3 regions of the Streptomyces sp. NPDC026301 genome follow, and region 1 is predicted to be linked to each of the others. Evidence: riboswitches for the same ligand, from Rfam matches in the RefSeq annotation. Region 1 holds a riboswitch; each other region holds the start of a gene.
The links. A riboswitch is a leader RNA that binds a small molecule or an ion and turns the genes downstream of it on or off. The one in region 1 is predicted to bind cyclic di-AMP.

Region 1 (6,689 bases):
TCCGCGCCTTCTACGAGGCGCACGTACGCCCCGCCACGGCCACCGCCGTCATCGTCGGCGACTTCACCGGGGTGGACCTCGACGCGGCGCTGGAGGAGACCCTGGGCGCGTGGACCGGCTCCGCCGCCGAGCCGGTGGCCGCCTCCCCCATCACCGCCGACGACAGCGGCCGTGTGGTCATCGTCGACCGGCCCGGCGCCGTCCAGACGCAGCTGCTGATCGGCCGCATCGGCGCCGACCGGCACGACCGCGTCTGGCCCGCCCAGGTGCTCGGCACGTACTGCCTGGGCGGCACGCTCACCTCCCGCCTGGACCGCGTGCTGCGCGAGGAGAAGGGCTACACCTACGGCGTACGGGCCTTCGGGCAGGTGCTGCGCTCCTCCGGTGACGGCACGGGCGCGGCGATGCTGGCCATAAGCGGTTCGGTGGACACGGAGTCCACGGGTCCGGCGCTGGAGGACCTGTGGAAGGTGCTGCGGACGCTGGCCGCCGAGGGCCTGACCGACGCCGAGCGCGACGTGGCGGTGCAGAATCTGGTCGGCGTGGCGCCGCTGAAGTACGAGACGGCCGCCGCCGTCGCCGGGACGCTGGCCGACCAGGTCGAGCAGCACCTCCCCGACGACTTCCAGGCGGAGCTGTACCGGCGCATGGCCGAGACCGGCACGGTCGAGGCGACCGCCGCCGCGGTCAGCGCCTTCCCGGTGGACCGGCTCGTCACGGTCCTGGTGGGCGATGCCGCGCAGATCGCGGAGCCGGTGCGGAAGCTGGGCATCGGCGAGGTGTCGGTCGTCACGGGCTGACGCGGGGCGGGCCGGCGGCGGTCGCGGACCGGCGCCGTCCCGGGGCGGTTGCGGTGGTGAATTCGCCTGCGCGGTACGGCGGAAGGACGGGCCGGAACGCGTCGTACCGGTCCCGTCACTGGGTGTCTTGAACCGTGCCAACGCCGCTCACATAGCAGGACATAAAGGGTCCCGGGCCGCCAAAGCGGCCCGGGATCTTCGTTTTTGTCCGGAATGCTGTAGGTGGTTGCCTCCGCCCCGTGTGGCGTCCGGCACAAACTCTCGATTCTGTTTGCTGATCGCGAGATGTCCCCTTTAGCGTCGGTCCGGCTGTTCGTCAGAACTGCGCCGCGCCCGCGGCCGCCGGACAGTCATCGCCGAGTCCCCGTACGGCGCGAGCCAGGGGAGCCGGGGACCCACATGTCCCCTTGGGGTGAATCGGCGTCCTCTCCGGAGGCCGCCGTAGGAGACCTTCCTGCTCCGAACCCGTCAGCTAACCCGGTAGGCGAGAAGGAAGGAAAGGAGTGCGCCGGTCATGGCGTTCACCCGTGCCACCGGCAAGCACCGCCGCCCCGGCCGTGCTGCCCGGACCACCCGCAACATCGCCGGCATAGCCGCCGCGACCGGTGTCGTCGTGTCCATCGCCTCCCCGGCGCTGGCCGCCGCCGAGGACCCGGCCGCCACCGACACCGGCCTGACCCGCGCCATCGCCGACACCGGCGACCGGGTCGCCGACAACATCGTGGCCCAGGCCGACGCGCAGGAGGAGGCCGCCGAGGTCGCCGCCGCCCGTACGCAGGTCGAGGACGCCGCCGTCAAGAACGCCGAGGCCGCCAAGAAGAAGGCCCAGGAGGCTCAGCGCAAGGCCGCGGCCGAGGCGGCCGAGAAGAAGGCCGCCGCCAAGAAGAAGGCGGCGGAGAAGCGCGCCTCGCGCTCCGACGCCCGTACCACGCTCAGCGCCAGTGGCTTCGTCGCGCCGATCGCCGGCAGCTACGTCTCCACCCCGTACAAGGCGTCCAGCGGCCTGTGGTCCTCCGGCAGCCACACCGGCATCGACTTCCACGCCGCCTCCGGCACCGCCGTCCACGCCGTCGGCGCGGGCACGGTCGTCGAGGCCGGCTGGGGCGGCGCGTACGGCAACAACATCGTCCTCAAGATGAACGACGGCACCTACACCCAGTACGGCCACCTGTCGTCCATCGGCGTCTCCGTGGGCCAGCGGGTCTCCGCGAACCAGCAGATCGCGCTGTCCGGCAACACCGGCAACACCACCGGCCCGCACCTGCACTTCGAGGCGCGCACCGGCCCGGAGTACGGCTCGGACATCGACCCGATCGCGTACCTGCGTTCGCACGGCGTCAGCGTCTGAGGGACCCGAGCCTCTGAGGGGCCGCGCACCGTACGGCGTTCCCCGTGTACCACCCGAAGCCCCGGCCCCCGGCCGGGGCTTCGGCGTCTCCGTATGCGCTCCCGTTGCGCTCCCGTCCCCGCCTCCCCGGAACTCCCGCCCATTGGCCAAAAAATATCCATGAATTCGTGACGGCCATCGGAAATGCCGGTCCGGTGTCATAGAGTCACGGAAAAGGCGCCGCCCGGACGGCGTTTCCAGAGGATTACGGCGGAGGCACGGACGATGCGAGGGAACATTTCGGCGCATGCGGTCTGCACGGCGATTCGCGACGACATCGTCTCCGGAACGTTCCCGCCCGGCTCCCGGCTGATCGAGGAACTGCTCGCGTCCCGGTACGGCGTCTCCCGCGTCCCCGTACGCGAAGCGCTGCGCACGCTGGAGTCCGAGGGGTTCGTCACCACGCGGCGGCACGCGGGCGCGTGTGTGGCCGAGCCGACCGAGCAGGAGGCCGCCGACCTCCTGGACATCCGCCTCCTCCTGGAGCCCCTGGGCGCCGCCCGCGCCGCGGCCCGCCGCTCGGCCGCCCATCTGAAGGTACTGCGCGGCCTGGTCCGCCTGGGGCGTGCGAGGGCCCGCCACGGCAGCGCCGCCGACCTGCGGCAACTGGACTGCTGGTTCCACGAGACGCTCGCCCAGGCGTCCGGCAGCGCGAGCATGACGGCGCTGCTCACCCAGCTGCGCCGCAAGATCGACTGGGTGTACGCGATCGACCTGGACCAGCCGTCGCCCGGTGAGGCGGACCGGTCCTGGCAGGAGCACGGCGCGATCGTGGACGCGGTGGCGCGCGGCGACGCCGAGCGCGCCCGCGCACTGACCGCCGCCCATGTGGAGCACGCGCTGCCCGCCCACCGGCTGCGCCGTCCGGCGCCGGCGGTGAGGGAAGTGAAACGGTCCGTAAACACGGCGCGCGTCCGGAATTAACACCGCTGCCGTATACAACTCCTGGGGAATTCCGTACCCCTGCTCCGCCGTGCCCGAATTACTTTTGCGTGGGCCCGATTGTGCGTACCTGATTGCGTGCGCCCGAATGTCTTTTGCGTCGGATCCCGGCCGACGGGAAAGCGGGGAATTCCGTGCAATGCGAACGGCCCCGCCCATGACCCGTGTGCGGGTCACTGTGGCGGGGCCGTGACGGCGGTACCGGGCGGCGTACGGCCGCCGGTCTGCCCGAAGGGTCAGACCGTCTCCGGGAGCTCCTCGAGGCCCTCGGAGACGAGCTTTGCCAGGCGGTCCAGCGCGGCGTCGGCGCCGTCGGCGTCCGAAGCCAGCACGATCTCCTCGCCACCCTGGGCGCCCAGGCCCAGGACCGCGAGCATGGAGGCGGCGTTGACGGGGTTGCCGTCACCCTTGGCGATCGTGACCGGCACGCCGGAAGCGGTGGCCGCACGGACGAAGATCGAGGCGGGGCGGGCGTGCAGACCCTCGGCCCATCCGACATTGACGCGGCGCTCAGCCATGGTGTTGCCCTTCGGGTAGGGAAAGTTGTCTAGACCAGTCTCTCACGCGGGCACCGGTGGTCCGGTGTGCCCAGCCCCCGTGAGCGCTCGGATCCTAGAAGTCCAAGCCTGCGTCACGCCCAGGCTGTACGCATGCTGAGACCCGGTCGTACGCACCGTCCCGCCCCGGAGCACGTACGGTCGTCCCCGAGGCGCCCCGGACGCTTCGGCCGCCCCCGGATACGCACACGGTCGTACGCTGTCCGCATGGAGACGTCGTCGGATGCCGCCGCCTACCCCGCTCACTGGGAAGCCGACGTGGTGCTGCGTGACGGCGGCACCGCCCGGATCCGCCCCATCACCCCGGACGACGCGGAGCGCCTGGTCTCCTTCTACGAGCAGGTCTCCGACGAGTCGAAGTACTACCGCTTCTTCGCGCCCTACCCCCGGCTCTCCGACCGCGACGTGCACCGCTTCACCCACCACGACTACGTGGACCGGGTCGGGCTCGCCGCCTTCGTGGGCGGCGAGATGATCGCCACCGTCCGGTACGACCGCATCAACGCCGACGGCCGGCCCGCCACCGGCCCCGACGCCGACCAGGCCGAGATCGCCTTCCTCGTGCAGGACGCGCACCAGGGCCGCGGCGTGGCCTCCGCGCTCATGGAGCACGCCGCCGCGGTCGCGCGCGAGCGCGGCATCCGGCGCTTCGCCGCCGAGGTGCTGCCCGCCAACACCAAGATGATCAAGGTGTTCACGGACGCCGGATACACCCAGAAGCGCACCTTCGAGGACGGCGTCGTCCGCCTCGAATTCGACCTGGAGCCCACCGAGCAGTCCGTCGCCGTCATGCGCGGCCGCGAGCACCGCGCCGAGGCCCGCTCCGTACAGCGGCTGCTCGCCCCCGGGTCGATCGCCGTCATCGGTACGGGGCGCGCCCCCGGAGGCGTCGGCCGCTCCGCCCTCCGCAACATCCTCGACTCCGGCTTCACCGGCCGCACGTACGCCGTCAACCACGCCTTCCCCGAAGGCGGCAGCACGCTGGACCCGGAGGGCGTACCGGCCCACCGCTCCCTCCGGGACATCCCCGGCCCCGTCGACCTGGCCGTCGTCGCCGTGCCCGCCGCGCACGTCCCCGATGTCGTGCGCGACTGCGGCGAGCACGGCGTACAGGGGCTGATCGTCCTCACCTCCGGTTACGCGGAGGCCGGACCCGAAGGGCGCGAGAAGCAGCGCGCACTGCTGCGCCAGGCCCGCTCGTACGGCATGCGGCTGGTCGGCCCGAACGCGTTCGGGCTGATCAACACCGCGCCCGCCGTCCGCCTCAACGCCTCCCTCTCGCCCCGGCTGCCCGGTGCGGGCCGCGTCGGCCTGTTCACCCAGTCCGGCGCGATCGGCATCGGCCTGCTCAGCGCCCTCCAGGAGCGCGGCCCCGGGGACGGCGCGATCGCCGGCGTCTCCACCTTCGTATCCGCCGGCAACCGCGCCGACGTCTCCGGCAACGACCTGCTCCAGTACTGGTACGAGGACCCCGACACGGACGTCGCGCTGCTGTACCTGGAGTCCATCGGCAACCCGCGCAAGTTCACCCGGCTCGCCCGCCGCACCGCCGCCGCCAAGCCCGTCGTGGTCGTCAAGGGCGCCCGGCACAGCGGCACCGTCCCGCTCGGCCACACCGTCCCCACCACCCGCGTACCCGACTCCACCGTCTCCGCGCTCATGCGGCAGGCCGGCGTCATCCGGGTCGGCACCCTCACCGAGCTGATCGACGCGGGGCTGCTGCTGGCCTCCCAGCCGCTGCCCGCCGGCCCCCGGGTGGCGATCCTGGGCAACTCCGAAGCGCTCGCTCTCCTGGCGTACGACGCGTGCCTCACCGAGGGGCTGCGCCCGCAGCGCCCCCATGTGCTGCCCTTCGCCGCCACGACCGCCGACTTCCGCGCGGCGCTGGCCCGGGCTCTGGCCAACGACCGCATCGACGCGGTCGTCCTCACCGCCATCCCCTGGGTCGCCGAGGGCAGCAGCGCGGACCCGGAGGAGATCGCGGCCCTCGCCACGGCCCTGCGCGAGGCCGCGGCCGAGGGCCCCGCCAAGCCCGTCACCGTCGTCCACCTGGCGATGGAGGAGCTGGCGGGGGCGCTCTCGGGGACGGGGACGACGGGCGCGACAGCCTCGACAGAGGAGCCCGCGCCGCAAGCGGAGCCGGCGCTGCATCCGGAGGCGGCGCGGGACACGAAGGCAGCGCAGGACAAGGAGGAGGCGCGCCCCGGCCCGCCCCGCATCCCCGCCTACCCCTCGGCCGAGCGGGCCGTCCGGTCGCTCGCGGAGGCCGTCCGGTACGCGGCCTGGCGCCGCGAGTCCGCCGTACCGGGCAAGGTCCCCGAGTACGAGGACATCCAGGAGGCCGCAGCGGGCGCCGACATCGACCGGCTCCTCGACGAGCTCACCGCCGACACCGAGCCGCACCGCTCCGTGGCCCTGCCGCCCGACGAGGCCGCCGCCCTGCTCGGCCGCTACGGCATCCGCGTCCGCGCCGCGCTCCCCGCACCCGACCCGGACGCCGCCGTACGCGCCGCCGAGTCCCTGGGCTACCCCGTCGCCCTGAAGACCACGGCGCCGCACCTGAGGCACCGCGCAGACCTCGGGGGTGTGCGCCTCGACCTCCCCGGAGAGCGCGCCCTGCGCCGCGCCTATGAGGAGCTGACCGACTTCCTCGGGAAGCCCGAAGAGCTGCGCCCGGTGGTGCAGGCGATGGTGCCGCGCGGCGTGGACACGGTGATCCGCGCCTCCATCGACCCGGCGGCCGGCGCCGTCCTCTCCTTCGGCCTGGCCGGCGCCCCCTCCCAGCTCCTCGGCGACATGGCGCACCGCCTCATCCCCGCCACCGACCGCGACGTCGCCGAGCAGATCCGCTCCATCCGGACCGCGCCGCTGCTCTTCGGGTGGCGCGGCTCCCAGCCCGTGGACAGCGCCGCGCTGGAGGAACTGCTGCTGCGCGTCTCCCGGCTCGTCGACGACCACCCCGAGGTCGTCGGCATCGACCTGGAACCGGTCGTCGTCGCCCCT
Region 2 (6,689 bases), on a different contig from region 1:
AGCCACTGCACGCTCTGTCCGTGCTGGCCCGTGAGGGCGACCGGGTGGCCGTCGAGCGCGAGGGTGAGCTGGTGCGCGTCGGCGGGGCGCGGTCCGGGCAGCCACGGCAGCACGCTGTGGTGCTCGTTGGAGACCCAGTGCCCGGCCCGGTCCACCAGGACCGACCGTACGACCCGGGCGAACTCCTCGCGGCGCTCCAGCGGCAGATACGTCAGCACGGCCGTGTGGAAGACCACCAGCGTCGCGTCGCGCGGCGCCCGCGCGGCCAGCGCGGGCAGCTCGTCCAGGAGGTCGCCGCGCACGAGCGGAGCCGGCGGTGCCTGCCGTACGGCCTCGATGGCGTCGCGCTGACGCCGCTGACGTTCCGCCGCATCGGGCGTCGACCCGGGCCAGATCAGCGCCTGGAGCCAGCGCACGTCGTCGGCGTCGGCCACGTCGAGCGGGTTCAGGTCGATCCCCGCCCGCCAGGCGATCCGGGGCAGCCCGGTCGGTACCGGCGTGCCCGGGGACGTACGGCAGGAAAAGACGACCGGGCTGTCCGGAGCGCCGAACTCCGGTCCGTCGTCGTAGCGATAGCGGTACCGGTCCGGGTGCAGGCACAGCCCGGCCGACGCGCCGACCTCCAGGAGCGCGAGCGGCTGGGGGAGCCGGGCGAGGAGCGGCAGCAGTGTGGCGCAGCGCGCGGGTTCGTTGGTCTGCGTGAGCCGCCGCATCATGACGTCGCGTACGTCGTCCCAGTGCCGGATCGTCCACTCGCGCCACGTGCGGTACGCGAAGTCGCCGCGCGGCCCCTGGTCGGCGTGCGGGCCGTCGAGGTAACGGACGGCGGCGAGCAGGAGATTGGGCTGCTGCTTGTTGCCGGGCGGCAGGGAGGCGCCCAGGAAGTCGCAGAATTCCGGGTCCTGGCTGATGCGGGCGGTCAGCTCCTCATGCGCTTCGGACTCGCCCCGCGCCTGCTGCCACGAGAACTCCGCGTACCGATCCGCCACTGCCTGCGCGCTGTTGACGACCATGATCAGACGTTACTGCTCTCACTGTACGTAATCGCTGCGCACCCCTCCGCATAACAACTGACAAACGATCAGTCCGCTACGGGTTTCCGATGCCCGGTCAACTCGCCCCCATTTGGTCATGACTGGTGGCATAAGTCCAGCTCAGCGGGCGTACGGATTCCGGGGAACGCTTGGAATCCGGCCGTCCCGTCCATTACTGTCCGATAACGCAGCGCGGTCGGACCAGCCGTCGCAAGAGGCGGCACCGCGCGGCCGACGCCGAATCCCATAAGCGCACTTCACCACCGCACCACCTGCCCAGGGAACCGGGGAACCACCACCTTGGGGTGAATCGGACGACTCCCCCCGGAGCCGCCCGTAGGAGACCTTCCTGCTCCGAACCCGTCAGCTAACCCGGTAGGCGAGAAGGAAGGAAAGGAGTGCGCCCCCGTGGCGTCCAACAAGCCTGCCCCCGACCCGTCTCCCGGGTCCCCGCACCTCGCGCACGACTCGTACCGCACCCACGATGCGTACGCGGCGCACGGCACCCACGAGTCCCCCAGGACGCACGCCGAGCCGGCGCCCGCCGACACCGCCACCTTCCCCGCCGTGAGCGATCCGGGTGCGGCGGGCGGCCCGTGGGAGGAGTGGAACCCCACCGAGGAGTCCGTACGCCCCGTACGCGGCCGGCACCGCGTGGCCAAGCAGCGCGGCGGCGGCCTCGCCCGCAGCAGTACGGTCCTGGGCGTCGGCGTCATCGCGGCGGTCGGCGCGGGCGGCATGGCCTCCGCGCAGGGCAAGCCGCAGGTCTCCATATCCATGCCCGACCTGGGCAGCATGGCCGAACACGTATCCGAGAAACTCCCCGCGGCGGAGAGCCTGCCGGGCATCGGCGGTCTGGTCTCCCACGACTCCTCCGGTACGGGCGCGGACGGTGCGCAGGGCGGCCCGTTCACCCGGGCGGGCGGCGGCGAGTCCGCGCAGGGCGGCGGCGAGGCGCTCCGCGCCCGCATCCTGGAGCAGGCCGAACAGGCGCAGAGCTCCGCCGACCAGGAGGCCCGCGAGACCGCCGAACAGGCCGCGGTCCAGCAGGCCGAGGCGGACGCGGCCGAGCGCCAGAAGCACGCCGAGAGCGCGAAGAAGAAGGCCGCGGCGGAAGCCAAGGCCAAGGCCGAGGAAGAGGCGCGCAAGAAGGCGGCCGCCGCCCGCGCCGCCGAGCTCGCCGAACTGGCCAAGAGCTACACCCTCCCGGTCTCCTCTTTCACCATCACCGCCACCTTCGGACAGGGCGGCGACCGCTGGGCCGCCGACCACACAGGGCTGGACTTCGCCGCCCCGACCGGTACCCCGGCCAAGGCCGTGCACGGCGGCACGATCACGCAGGCCGGCTGGGCGGGCTCGTACGGCTACCGCATCGTCGTCACCCTCGACGACGGCACCGAGCTCTGGTACTGCCACCTCTCCTCGATGGTGAAGACCTCGGGCAAGGTGAACGCCGGCGACGTCATCGGCCGGGTCGGCGCCACTGGCAATGTCACGGGCCCGCACCTCCACCTGGAGGTCCGCCCGAGCCCGGACACGCCGGTCGACCCGATGCCGTGGCTGCGCGACCACGGGCTGAAGGTCTGACGACGACGCCTGACGACGACGCCTGACGACGACGCCTGACGACGACGTCTGATGACGACGTCTGATGACGACGATGGCGTGAAGGTCTGAGAACGCCCGCTCTCCGGGGTCGCCTTCGGGGTCGTCTTCGGGCGCGCCTTCGGGCCATCCTCCGCCCGCCGGGCTTCCGTCCGCCCGTCCGGGGCACTTGTCCGCCGTCGCCGCCGCCTCGTGCGCCCCGCTCCGCCGCGACCGGGAACCGGGCGTACTAGCAGGAGGGGAGAGGCGGTGGCCGACGGCCGGGTCTCCGCGTAGCGCGGGCCCGCACACCACGGCGGCCCTGATGGCCACCCGCACACCGCGGGGGCCATCGGGCCGCCGGGCGTATCTTCGGCCGTCCGGCGAGCGCAACCCATCCCGCTCCCGCAGAATGAACGGGCCCCCGCCACCGCGCCCCAAGAAGAACGGCGCCGAGCCAAGGACGGCCCCAGTGGAGTGGACCCTCGAAGTTGTCACCGTCCCCGTCACCGACCAGGACCGTGCGAAGCGCTTCTACGAAGAACAGTGCGGCTTCAAGGCCGACGTGGACTCGCAAGTCGCCGAAGGGGTACGGATCATCCAGCTGACCCCGCCCGGTTCGCGCTGCTCGATCGCCCTCATCCAGGGCCTGCCGCCGGCACCCGGCCAGTCCGCCATGGCCCCGGGCTCGCTCCAGGGCCTGCAGCTGTGCGTGGTGGACATCGAAGCGGCCCACGCGGAGCTGGTACGGCGCGGGGTGGAGGTCGGTCCGGTACAGCATCTCGGCGCCGAGGGCTGGGCCGAAGGCCGCGGCGAGACGTGGAACTCCTTCATGTTCTTCAAGGACCCCGACGGCAACGGCTGGACGGTCCAGGAGGCACCGTCCCCGCTCAGTAACCGCTAGGGCGGCAGGCAGTCGGCATTCGAGTGACGCCCCGTCACGTCCCGGAATAACTCCGCCTCCCAACCCCGCTGACGCTCACATGTCCACGTCTTCCGCTTCTTCCGCCCCCACGCCCGGCCACGGCCCCGTCCCCGTCGCCGCCACCAAGCCCCTGGGCTCGCTCACGGTCTCCCCCCTCTCCCTCGGCGGCAACGTCTTCGGCTGGACCGCCGACGTGGCGACGTCCTTCGAGGTGCTGGACGCGTTCACCGGGGCCGGCGGCAACTTCATCGACACGGCCGACGCCTACTCCGTCTTCGCCCCCGGCAACAAGGGCGGCGAATCCGAGACGATCATCGGCGACTGGCACACCGCCCGCGGCAACCGCTCCGACCTCGTCATCGCCACGAAGGTCGGCGCCCTCCCCGACCGCAAGGGCCTGTCCGCCGCCAACATCAAGGCGGCCGTCGACGAGTCCCTGACCCGCCTCCGCACCGATCACATCGACCTCTACTACACCCACTACGACGACGAGTCCGTCGAGGTCTCCGAGATCATCTCCACCCTCGACGACCTGGTGAAGGCCGGCAAGGTCCGCGAGATCGGCGCCTCCAACATCTCGCCCGAGCGGCTCCAGGCCTCACTCGAATTCTCCGAACGCGAGGGCCTGGCCAAGTACGTCGCCCTCCAGCCGCACTACAACCTCGTCTCCCGCGACACGTACGAGGGCCCGCTGCGCGACATCGCCGCCCGCCACGGTCTGGGCGCCATGCCGTACTACGGCCTTGCCTCCGGCTTCCTGACCGGCAAGTACCGTCCGGGCACCGACGTGGACAGCGCCCGCTCCGGCAAGGCCGCCGCACACCTCGCCACCGAGCGCGGCCGCCGCGTCCTGGCCGCCCTGGACGAGGTCGCGGCCCGCCACGACGCCGAACAGGCCACCGTCGCCCTCGCCTGGCTCGCCGCCCAGCCCACCGTCACGGCCCCGATCGCCAGCGCCCGCACGGTCGCCCAGCTCCCGGCCCTCCTGGCCCTCGGCACCCTCCCCCTCACCCACGAGGACCTCACCCTCCTGACGGACGCCTCGGCGTAGTCCACGAGACCCGCGCTACACACCAAGGGCGGCTGCGTACGGGTAGTACGCAGCCGCCCTCGTCTTCTCCCTCCCCCATGCTCACTTCCGGTCGACGACCACCCACGAAGCCGCCGCCACGGCCCCCGCCACCGCGAACACCGACGGCCAGGCCCCCACCTTCTTCGCCAACGGATGCGACCCGGCGAACGCCGCGACATACAGCCCGCTCAACGCCGCCGCCGTCCCGTTCCCACCCTTCCGCTGCCACTCCCGAGCAGCCACAGCCCCGGCCGCCGCCAACGCCACCCCACCAAGCGGCCGCTTCTTGGTCCATCGAGCCACCCCATACCCCGCGACCAGCCCCGCAGCCGCCACCACACCCGCCGGAACCCGAGCCATCACGACAACCTCCACATCAAGGGATCTTTCAATCGACCTTATGACTAAGCGCCTTGACGGCAGCGAGGGGGTTGAGTGACGCCCATCACTTTGCGTCTAGGTTCGATCGAAAGTGATCAAAGGTTGCCACGATGGGTCGATGGCGAATGAAACGTTCATTGGGCATGTGGACGGGGCGATCCCAGGCTCCTCCTTCGAGAGCAGGGATGCCGTAAAGGCGGCGAATCTGCACTCGCAGAATCAGGCGGGGATTTCCACCAACAAGGACTCGGACGGCCAACGGGTGGCAAATGCGATCGTCCTCAACGGTGGATACGAAGACGACGAAGATCACTGGCACTGGATCCGCTACACCGGTGCTGGCGGTCGGAACGACTCCAAGAAGAATCAAGTTGCTGACCAGGACTGGGAGCAGCAGACCAATGCGGCGTTGAAGCTGAGCTACGAGCGTGGTCACCCCATCCGCATCATCCGCGGGCATGAAGGCGATAAGCGGTACTCGCCGAAGAACGGCTACCGCTATGACGGCCTTTACGGAATCACAGACATCCGCATGGTGGAAGGGAAGTCTGGGTGGCAGATCTGCCAGTTCGATCTGCATCGCCTGACGGACTCGAAGCAGGAGCTTACGGAGCCCGAGCAGAAGATCGCCGCGCTCTTTGACTTCGACGCGGAAGAGAAGTTCCCCGAAACGCGTACGACGACCGTGCAGCGCATCGTGCGGGACACCGCGGTCGTACGGCGAGTGAAGGGCATGTACGACCACGAATGCCAGGTGTGTGGCTTCCGCCTGGTGGGCGGCGATGGCAAGGCGTACAGCGAAGGGGCCCACATTCGCCCGCTGGGGAAGCTGCATCGTGGACCCGACGTAGAGCAGAACGTCCTCTGTCTCTGCGCCAACTGTCACGTGCGTCTCGATAAGGGCGCCATCTACATTTCCGATGACTGGCGTGTTGTGGAACGAGGGGCTGTCTTGCAACCGGGTGCGGTCTTCCCTGAGCTCACCCGATTCCCTGAACACAACATTGGCACGGACTACACCGAGTACCACCGGAAGTGGTGGGACAAGAAGCTTTCCGCGTCATAGCGCGCGCTGTCGTGCAATCAGAGGGCCCATCAGTGGGGACGGTGGATGTGCTGGTGGGCGTGGGTGAGGGCTGGGTGGGCTAGGGGTTTGGTTTGCCAGAGGTGGTGGAGGAGGGCGCGTTCGCGGGTGTGGAAGTCGGGGGTGGGGCCCGTGCGGTGGGCGCGGCGGCGGAGGAAGGCGAGGGAGGTGGCCAGGGCGGCGTATTCCGTTACGGCGCGGGCGGCGGCCGGGCCGTGGGTGCGGCGGGCTATCGAGCGGGCGAGGGCGCGCGTCCTGAGGGAGGAGAGGGTGAGCGGGTCGGTCGGGGTGAGCCAGCCGGCGGCCGCGTACGGGGGGAGGTACGTGCGCAAGGAGAGCAGCTCCTGGCGGCGGGACCAGACGGCGAGGCAGGAGAGAGCGGCGAAGACCGGGACCATGAAGAGCCCGTAGACGGCCAGGAACCCGAAGCTGCCGAGGGACGAGGCGCTGTTCCATATGGAGTGGAGCAGGATCGCCGTCGTGAGGCCGAGGGCGGGGAGCGCCAGGCGCAGCGAGCGGTGGTGGGGGTAATGGGTCGCAGCTATGCCGAAGGACAGGCCGGTGAGGACCGTGAAGAGCGGGTGCGCGAACGGCGACATGATGACGCGT
Region 3 (6,689 bases), on a different contig from region 1:
CGGACGCTGGAGTGGCTGGCCCGCGTCCGCTGAGCGGACGCCCGGCCGAGCCGCCCCGCCACACCGCCGCTCCGCCGAGCCGCCCCGCCACACCGCCGCTCCGCCGAGTCCCGGGCCGTGCCGCGCCCGGAGCCGGCGTGCCGCCCCGCCGCCTCCCGGGTACGAAACACAAAAGTGCCGCAATCGTTGGTCGAATTGCTGGTCCGCGCCGCGCGGACTCCATACCATCGATCAACGCCAGGACTGATACGCACGCGAGGTGCTGAGGAAGGCCTCCGCAGTCGTTCATGATCTTCGCCGGGAGGCCGAATGCTCCGCCGTAGGACTGCGCTCTCCGTTTCCGCCGCCGCGATCGTGGCGGCCCCGCTCCTGTCCGCCTGCGGCAGCGACGCGCACCCAGGTGCCGCGGCCGTCGTGGGAGGCGAGCGGATCACCGTGGCGCAGCTCCAGGCGCGGGTGAAGAACGTTCGTACCGCCCAGGAAGGCGCCCCGCAGGGCGCGCAGCTCATCGAGAACACCGGCCGGCTCAGCCTGGCCACGCTCAACAGCATGATCTTCGACCGCGTACTGGCGCGCAGCGCGAAGGACGCCGGCGTCGAGGCCAGCCGGTCCGACGTGCAGAAGTGGCGGACCGCTGCCGAGCGGCAGGCCGGTGGCGCCGACCGGCTGAAGACGATGTGGCTGCAGCAGGCCATCGCGCCGCGCGAGATCGACGGCGTGGTGCGCAATCAGATCCTGATGGACGGGATCGCGAAGAAGCTGGGCGTGAACCGGCAGTCGCCGCAGGGCCAGCAGAAGCTGGCCCAGGCGCTGGCCAAGACCTCGCGCGACCTCGGTATCGATGTGAACCCGCGCTTCGGCAAGTGGAACGACCGCCAGGTCATGCTCGGCGAGGCGAAGACCCCGTGGGTGCGGACGGAGCAGAAGCAGCGGGTGTGATGCCGGGACGGGCGGCAGGTACGGCATGCGCCCGGCCTGCCGCCCGTCAGGCGTCCGCCGCCCGTGAGGCGTCCGCCGCCCGTGAGGCGTCCGCCGCCCGTGAGGCGCCCGCCGTATGGGGCGGCCTGCCGCCCGTTCCGCGACCGCCGTGCGTTACGTTCGACGGGTGAACGCTTCCGCCACCGGCCGCCTGGTCCTGCTCACCACCAGCCACCGGGTCGCACCCGGCCTGCTGTCCTGGCCCGCGTGGCAGACGCTGCGCGGCGCCGACCGCGTGCTGTGCACCGACCCGGACCACCCGCAGCTGCCGTACCTCGCCGAGGCGGGCATCGCGGTCGAGATCGCGGAGCCCACCGCCCGCGAGTTGGTCGACCACTGCGTGGCCGGCGGCCGTACGGCGGTCGTGCTGACCTCCGCCGACGGCGAGAGCGCGCTGACCGACGGGCTGGCCCGGCTCGCCGGGTCGGGCCGCGAGGCCATGCCCGACCTGGAGCTGCTGCCCGGTTCGTACGATCTGCCGGGCGCCCGGCTGCTGGACCTCGTACAGGTCATGGACCAGATCCGCGTCGCGTGCCCGTGGAGCGGCATCCGTACCCACGAGGACCTGGCGAAGTACGGCCTGGAAGAGGCGTACGAACTGGTCGAGGCGATCGAGGAGGGCGACCGGGAGGCGCTCGCCGAGGAGCTGGGCGACGTCCTGCTCCAGGTCGTCTTCCACTCCCGGATCGCCCAGGACGACCCCGACGAGCCGTTCTCGATCGACGACGTCGCGGGCGGCATTGTCGACAAGCTGATCCACCGGCACCCGCACGTCTTCGGTGACGAGGAGGCGGCGACGCCGGAGGACGTCAAGGCGCACTGGCTGCGGACGAAGGCCATCGAGAAGCAGCGCGAGTCGGTGACGGAGGGCGTGCCGCTGGGGCAGCCGGCCCTGGCACTGGCCGCGAAGCTGGCCTCCCGGGCCCGTACGGCCGGCCTCGACGTGCCGGTCGCGGGCGAGGGCATCGGGTACGAGCTGCTGGCGCTGGCCGTACGGGCCCAGGCGGAGGGCACCGACCCGGAGACGGCGCTGCGGGCCGCGGCCCGTACATACCGGGACGCGATCGTGGCGGCGGAGCGAGCGGTCTAGCCGTTTCGGTGGCGGGGGCCCTGCTGTCTAGCCGTTTCCTGGCGGGGCCGCTCCCGTCCAGCCGTTTCCTGGCAGGGCCCCTCCCTCTCCCCGTCCGCAGAGAGTCGGGGACTCCCCGACCACAGAGACTCGGAGGCCCCCCGTCCACAGAGACTCGGAGACTCCCCGCCCACAAACCATCGAGGACAACGGCGAAAGCCCCCTCCCCCACCTCCACCGCACTCTCACAGACGCTACTGCCCGCCACTGACAGTGACCGGGCCCTGTGGAAAACCGGTTACGGTCGAGGGGTGCACGACACCACCGCTTCCGCCTGCCCTGAACTCTTCACCTGGGAGTTCGCCGCCGATCCGTACCCCGCGTACGCCTGGATGCGGGAGCACGCGCCGGTGCGCAGGACGGAACTGCCCAGCGGGGTCGAGGCGTGGCTGGTCACCCGGTACGCGGACGCGCGCGAGGCGCTGGCCGACCCGCGGCTCTCCAAGAACCCCCAGCACCACAGCGAGGCCGCGCACGGCAAGGGCAAGGTCGGCATCCCCGGCGAGCGCAGCGCGAACCTGATGACGCACCTGCTCAACATCGACCCGCCGGACCACACCCGGTTGCGCCGCCTCGTCTCCAAGGCGTTCACGCCGCGTACGGTGGCGCGCTTCGCGCCGCGCGTACAGGAGCTGACCGACCAGCTGATCGACGGCTTCGCCGGGCGCGGCGAGGCCGACCTCATCCACGAGTTCGCCTTCCCGCTCCCCATCTACGCGATCTGCGACCTGCTGGGCGTGCCGCGCGAGGACCAGGACGACTTCCGGGACTGGGCCGGGATGATGATCCGGCACGGCGGCGGGCCGCGGGGCGGGGTCGCCCGGTCGGTGAAGAAGATGCGGGCATATCTGGCCGATCTGATCCACCGCAAGCGGGAGTCGCTGGCGGCGGTGGAGTCCGAGGACGAGGACCTGATCTCGGCCCTTATCCGCGCCTCCGACCACGGCGAGCACCTCACCGAGAACGAAGCCGCGGCGATGGCCTTCATCCTCCTGTTCGCCGGGTTCGAGACGACGGTCAATCTGATCGGGAACGGTACGTACGCGCTGCTGCGCAACCCGGAGCAGCGGGCGCGGCTGCAGGCCGCGCTGGCCGCGGGCGACGAGGAGCTGCTCGCGACCGGCATCGAGGAACTGCTGCGCTATGACGGTCCGGTGGAGCTGGCGACCTGGCGGTTCGCGACGCAGCAGCTGACGATCGGCGGGCAGTCGATTGCCGCGGGGGACCCGGTACTGGTGGTACTGGCGGCCGCCGACCGGGATCCGGAGCGGTTCGAGGAGCCGGACACCCTGGATCTCGGGCGCCGCGACAACCAGCATCTCGGGTACGGGCACGGCATCCACTACTGCCTGGGCGCGCCACTCGCCCGCCTCGAAGGCCGTGCCGCGCTGGCGACCCTGCTGACCCGGCTGCCCGACCTCCGGCTGGCCGCCGCCCCCGATGACCTGCGGTGGCGCGGCGGCCTCATCATGCGCGGGCTGCGGGCGCTGCCGGTGGAGTTCACGCCGGAGGGCGCGGCGGACGTACGGGGAAGCGCGGAGCCGACCACCCCGAGAGGCGCGGAGCCAGCCACCCCGCAAGGCCCGGAATCGATCGCTCCGCAAGACGCGGATCCGGCTATTCCGGAAAGCGCGGAGTAAGTCGTTCCGGAGGGCGTGCCGTCCGGCGCGCAAAAGGCGCATAGCGCATCGTCCCGGGCGGGGCGGGCGCCCGCTTCCGACGGCCCGTCAGAACGGGAAATCGCGGACGTACCGGAATGCGCCAAGGGTGCCCGGGTCGAGACGAACTGACCTGGCGTCAGCAGCGTGATCTACGCGTGATCTCCGCTACACCGGGTTGAGACCGGACCGGGCCCCCGCTACCTTGCGTGCGACAACTCAAGCCGCCGCTCGAAAGGCACTCGCATGCGCTCCGGCAACGGTAGACACCGCCGCCCCCGTCAGGCTCCCGCCCTCCTGGTGGCGGCCTCCGTCACGGGGGCCGGGCTGGCCCTGCCGCTGCTGACGGCGGGCGGGGCCCAGGCCGCCGACACCGCCACCTGGGACCGCGTCGCGCTGTGCGAGAGCGGCGGCACCTGGAGCGCCAACTCCGGCAACGGCTACTACGGCGGGCTGCAGCTGACCCTGCAGATGTGGAAGGACTACGGCGGCGAGTCCTACGCCGAGCGTCCGGACCTGGCCAGCCGCGCCCAGCAGATCGCGGTCGCCGAGTCGGTACTGAACGACCGCGGCCCGGATGCCTGGCCCAGCTGCTCGGTGAACGCCGGCCTCGACCTGGACGGGCTGATACCCGACGTGGACCCGGGCAGCACGCAGACGCCCGCGCCGCAGCCCTCCGACGACGGCTCCGCGAGCGGCAGCGACTCCGGCGACACCCAGCCGTCGGGCGGCGCCACGGACGGCGCCACGGATGGTGCCACCGACGAGCCGTCGGCCACGCCCTCCGCCACGCCGTCCGGCGACGGCACGGACTCCGGTGACGCGCGGCCCTCCGAAGGCGCCTCCGAGCAGCCCACCGCCGACCCGTCGGCCGACCCCACCACCGACCCGTCGACCGCTCCGTCGACCGAGCCCTCGGACTCCGCGCAGCCCTCCGAGGGGGCCACCGAGCCGCCCGCGTCGTCCGACGGCGGCGCCTCCGCGCCCGGTACCGGCCGGCACCGCGGCGGTACCGACGACGGCAAGGACGGGCGTCCCGAGGGGCGGCACGCCTCGCGCGGCGGTGACGCCCACCGCGGTACCGGGGAGGGCGACGGCGTGTACACAGTGCGGCCGGGCGACAGCCTCTCCGCGATCGCGGAGGAGCACGGGCTGGCCGAGGGGTGGGCCGGCCTCTACGACGCCAACGAGGGTGTCGTCGGAGCTGATCCGGACCTTATTCAGCCAGGTCAGCGCCTCGACCTCGGCCAGTGACCGCGGGCCGCACGGCGTAAGTGCGGGATGGTTGCCCCCATTTGGGGAAAGTGAGACATGGGTCTCGTCCCGAGGTATTCCGTCCGCCCTGTCCGTTCTTTCCATACCGTGTTCGACCTGCGCAAACGGATGCCACCGGTGATCGAAAACCGCAAAGTGTCCTGCGAAAAGGTGGTTTGAACCGCCGAGGGGTGTGTGTTTACGTTCTTCACCGCTCGCACCAAGCGAGCCCGCCGATCATTCGCCGAATCCTGCCGGTGATCGGTCGGACAACCGTCGCGCAAGCGCCGTAGGCAGGAGCGGGGGACCCAAGGTAAGTGCCGTACGCAGCGGAAACGCAGCGGCCGGCTTGGGGTGAAGCCGGATGTGCGACAGCGCATCCGGCCGGGCCACTCACAGCCCGAACCCGACAGCTCACCTCGCAGGCGTCGGTGAGGGAGAACAACATGCTCAAGGGCAAGCACCGCCGCCCCTCGAAGGCCGTCCGTGTCGCCACGCTCGCCGGTGTCGCAGGCGCCGCCGTGGCCGTCCCGCTGATGGCCGCCGGTTCCGCCAACGCCGCCTCGGTCGCCACCTGGGACAAGGTCGCCCAGTGCGAGTCCGGTGGCAACTGGTCGATCAACACCGGCAACGGCTACTACGGCGGCCTGCAGTTCAACAACAGCTCCTGGGCCGCCGCGGGTGGCACCAAGTACGCCCCGCGCGCCGACCTGGCCACCAAGGACCAGCAGATCGCCACCGCCGAGAAGCTGCTCGCCATGCAGGGCCCGGGTGCCTGGGGCTGCGCCGGTGCCGGCGGCCTGACCGCCGGTGGCCCGTCCGCGCAGGTGAACACCGGTGGCTCCGGCCAGGTCCAGCAGCAGGCCGCCCCGAAGCAGGAGGCGCCGAAGCAGCAGGCCGCGCCGCAGCAGCAGGCCCCGAAGCAGCAGGCCGCGCCGCAGCCGCAGCCCGTGCAGCCCAAGGCCGACCCGAAGCCGGTGACCGGCCACGGCAACTACACCGTGAAGTCCGGCGACACCCTGGGCAAGATCGCCAAGGCGCACGGCGCCGACTGGAAGACCGTCTACGCGAAGAACAAGTCGGTCGTCGGCGGCAACCCGAACCTGATCTTCCCCGGCCAGAAGCTCAACGTCTGAGCCGGTACAGGCCGGCACCTCAACGTCCGAGCCGGTACCCGGCAGGCGTGAGAGCCGCCCCGTGAGACCGCCCCGCCGCGACGCGTCCCCCCGAGCGCGCCACGGCGGGGCTTTCGCGTTGGCGCGGCGGGGCAGTGCACCGGCATCCGGGCGGGCCGCCGCTCAGATGCGTACGGACCGTTTTGCCCGGTACGTCCGCTACAAAATGCGGACGCTACCTCCCGTATTGCGGGCCTTTGGGTCCTTTTTCGTCTCACAGACGGGGCTAGGGGCAGGCGTAGGAGCCGTGGGCCGTTAGGCTCGTGCTGCAGAACTCCAGAAACCCACGAAGGAGACAACGTGCCGTCGATCGACGTCGTCGTAGCTCGCGAGATCCTCGACTCGCGAGGCAACCCCACGGTCGAGGTCGAGGTCGGCCTCGACGACGGCAGCACCGGCCGCGCGGCCGTGCCGTCGGGCGCCTCCACCGGCGCCTTCGAGGCCATCGAGCTGCGTGACGGCGACCCGAACCGTTACCTCGGCAAGGGCGTCGAG

Region 2: linked by a shared signal. The riboswitch ahead of ACZ4MH_RS26795 (M23 family metallopeptidase) and the one ahead of ACZ4MH_RS25300 (M23 family metallopeptidase) in region 1 are both predicted to bind cyclic di-AMP.
Region 3: linked by a shared signal. The riboswitch ahead of ACZ4MH_RS15440 (transglycosylase family protein) and the one ahead of ACZ4MH_RS25300 (M23 family metallopeptidase) in region 1 are both predicted to bind cyclic di-AMP.

Annotation. Positions count from the first base shown of each region.
Region 1 covers NZ_JBVHPN010000015.1:68,760-75,448, reverse strand. Annotated here, with positions in the region: gene ACZ4MH_RS25305 (M16 family metallopeptidase) at 1-800, shown strand, start outside; cyclic di-AMP (ydaO/yuaA leader) riboswitch at 1,145-1,302, shown strand; gene ACZ4MH_RS25300 (M23 family metallopeptidase) at 1,315-2,148, shown strand; gene ACZ4MH_RS25295 (GntR family transcriptional regulator) at 2,413-3,111, shown strand; gene ACZ4MH_RS25290 (HPr family phosphocarrier protein) at 3,366-3,647, opposite strand; gene ACZ4MH_RS25285 (bifunctional acetate--CoA ligase family protein/GNAT family N-acetyltransferase) at 3,894-6,689, shown strand, end outside.
Region 2 covers NZ_JBVHPN010000017.1:17,991-24,679, reverse strand. Annotated here, with positions in the region: gene ACZ4MH_RS26800 (DUF2332 domain-containing protein) at 1-1,013, opposite strand, end outside; cyclic di-AMP (ydaO/yuaA leader) riboswitch at 1,289-1,431, shown strand; gene ACZ4MH_RS26795 (M23 family metallopeptidase) at 1,443-2,621, shown strand; gene ACZ4MH_RS26790 (VOC family protein) at 3,091-3,522, shown strand; gene ACZ4MH_RS26785 (aldo/keto reductase) at 3,602-4,594, shown strand; gene ACZ4MH_RS26780 (hypothetical protein) at 4,676-4,975, opposite strand; gene ACZ4MH_RS26775 (YDG/SRA domain-containing protein) at 5,115-6,062, shown strand; gene ACZ4MH_RS26770 (PrsW family intramembrane metalloprotease) at 6,092-6,689, opposite strand, start outside.
Region 3 covers NZ_JBVHPN010000008.1:30,219-36,907, reverse strand. Annotated here, with positions in the region: gene ACZ4MH_RS15465 (serine/threonine-protein kinase) at 1-33, shown strand, start outside; gene ACZ4MH_RS15460 (SurA N-terminal domain-containing protein) at 310-939, shown strand; gene ACZ4MH_RS15455 (nucleoside triphosphate pyrophosphohydrolase) at 1,106-2,068, shown strand; gene ACZ4MH_RS15450 (cytochrome P450 family protein) at 2,359-3,747, shown strand; gene ACZ4MH_RS15445 (transglycosylase family protein) at 4,066-5,019, shown strand; cyclic di-AMP (ydaO/yuaA leader) riboswitch at 5,295-5,462, shown strand; gene ACZ4MH_RS15440 (transglycosylase family protein) at 5,466-6,155, shown strand; gene eno (phosphopyruvate hydratase) at 6,495-6,689, shown strand, end outside.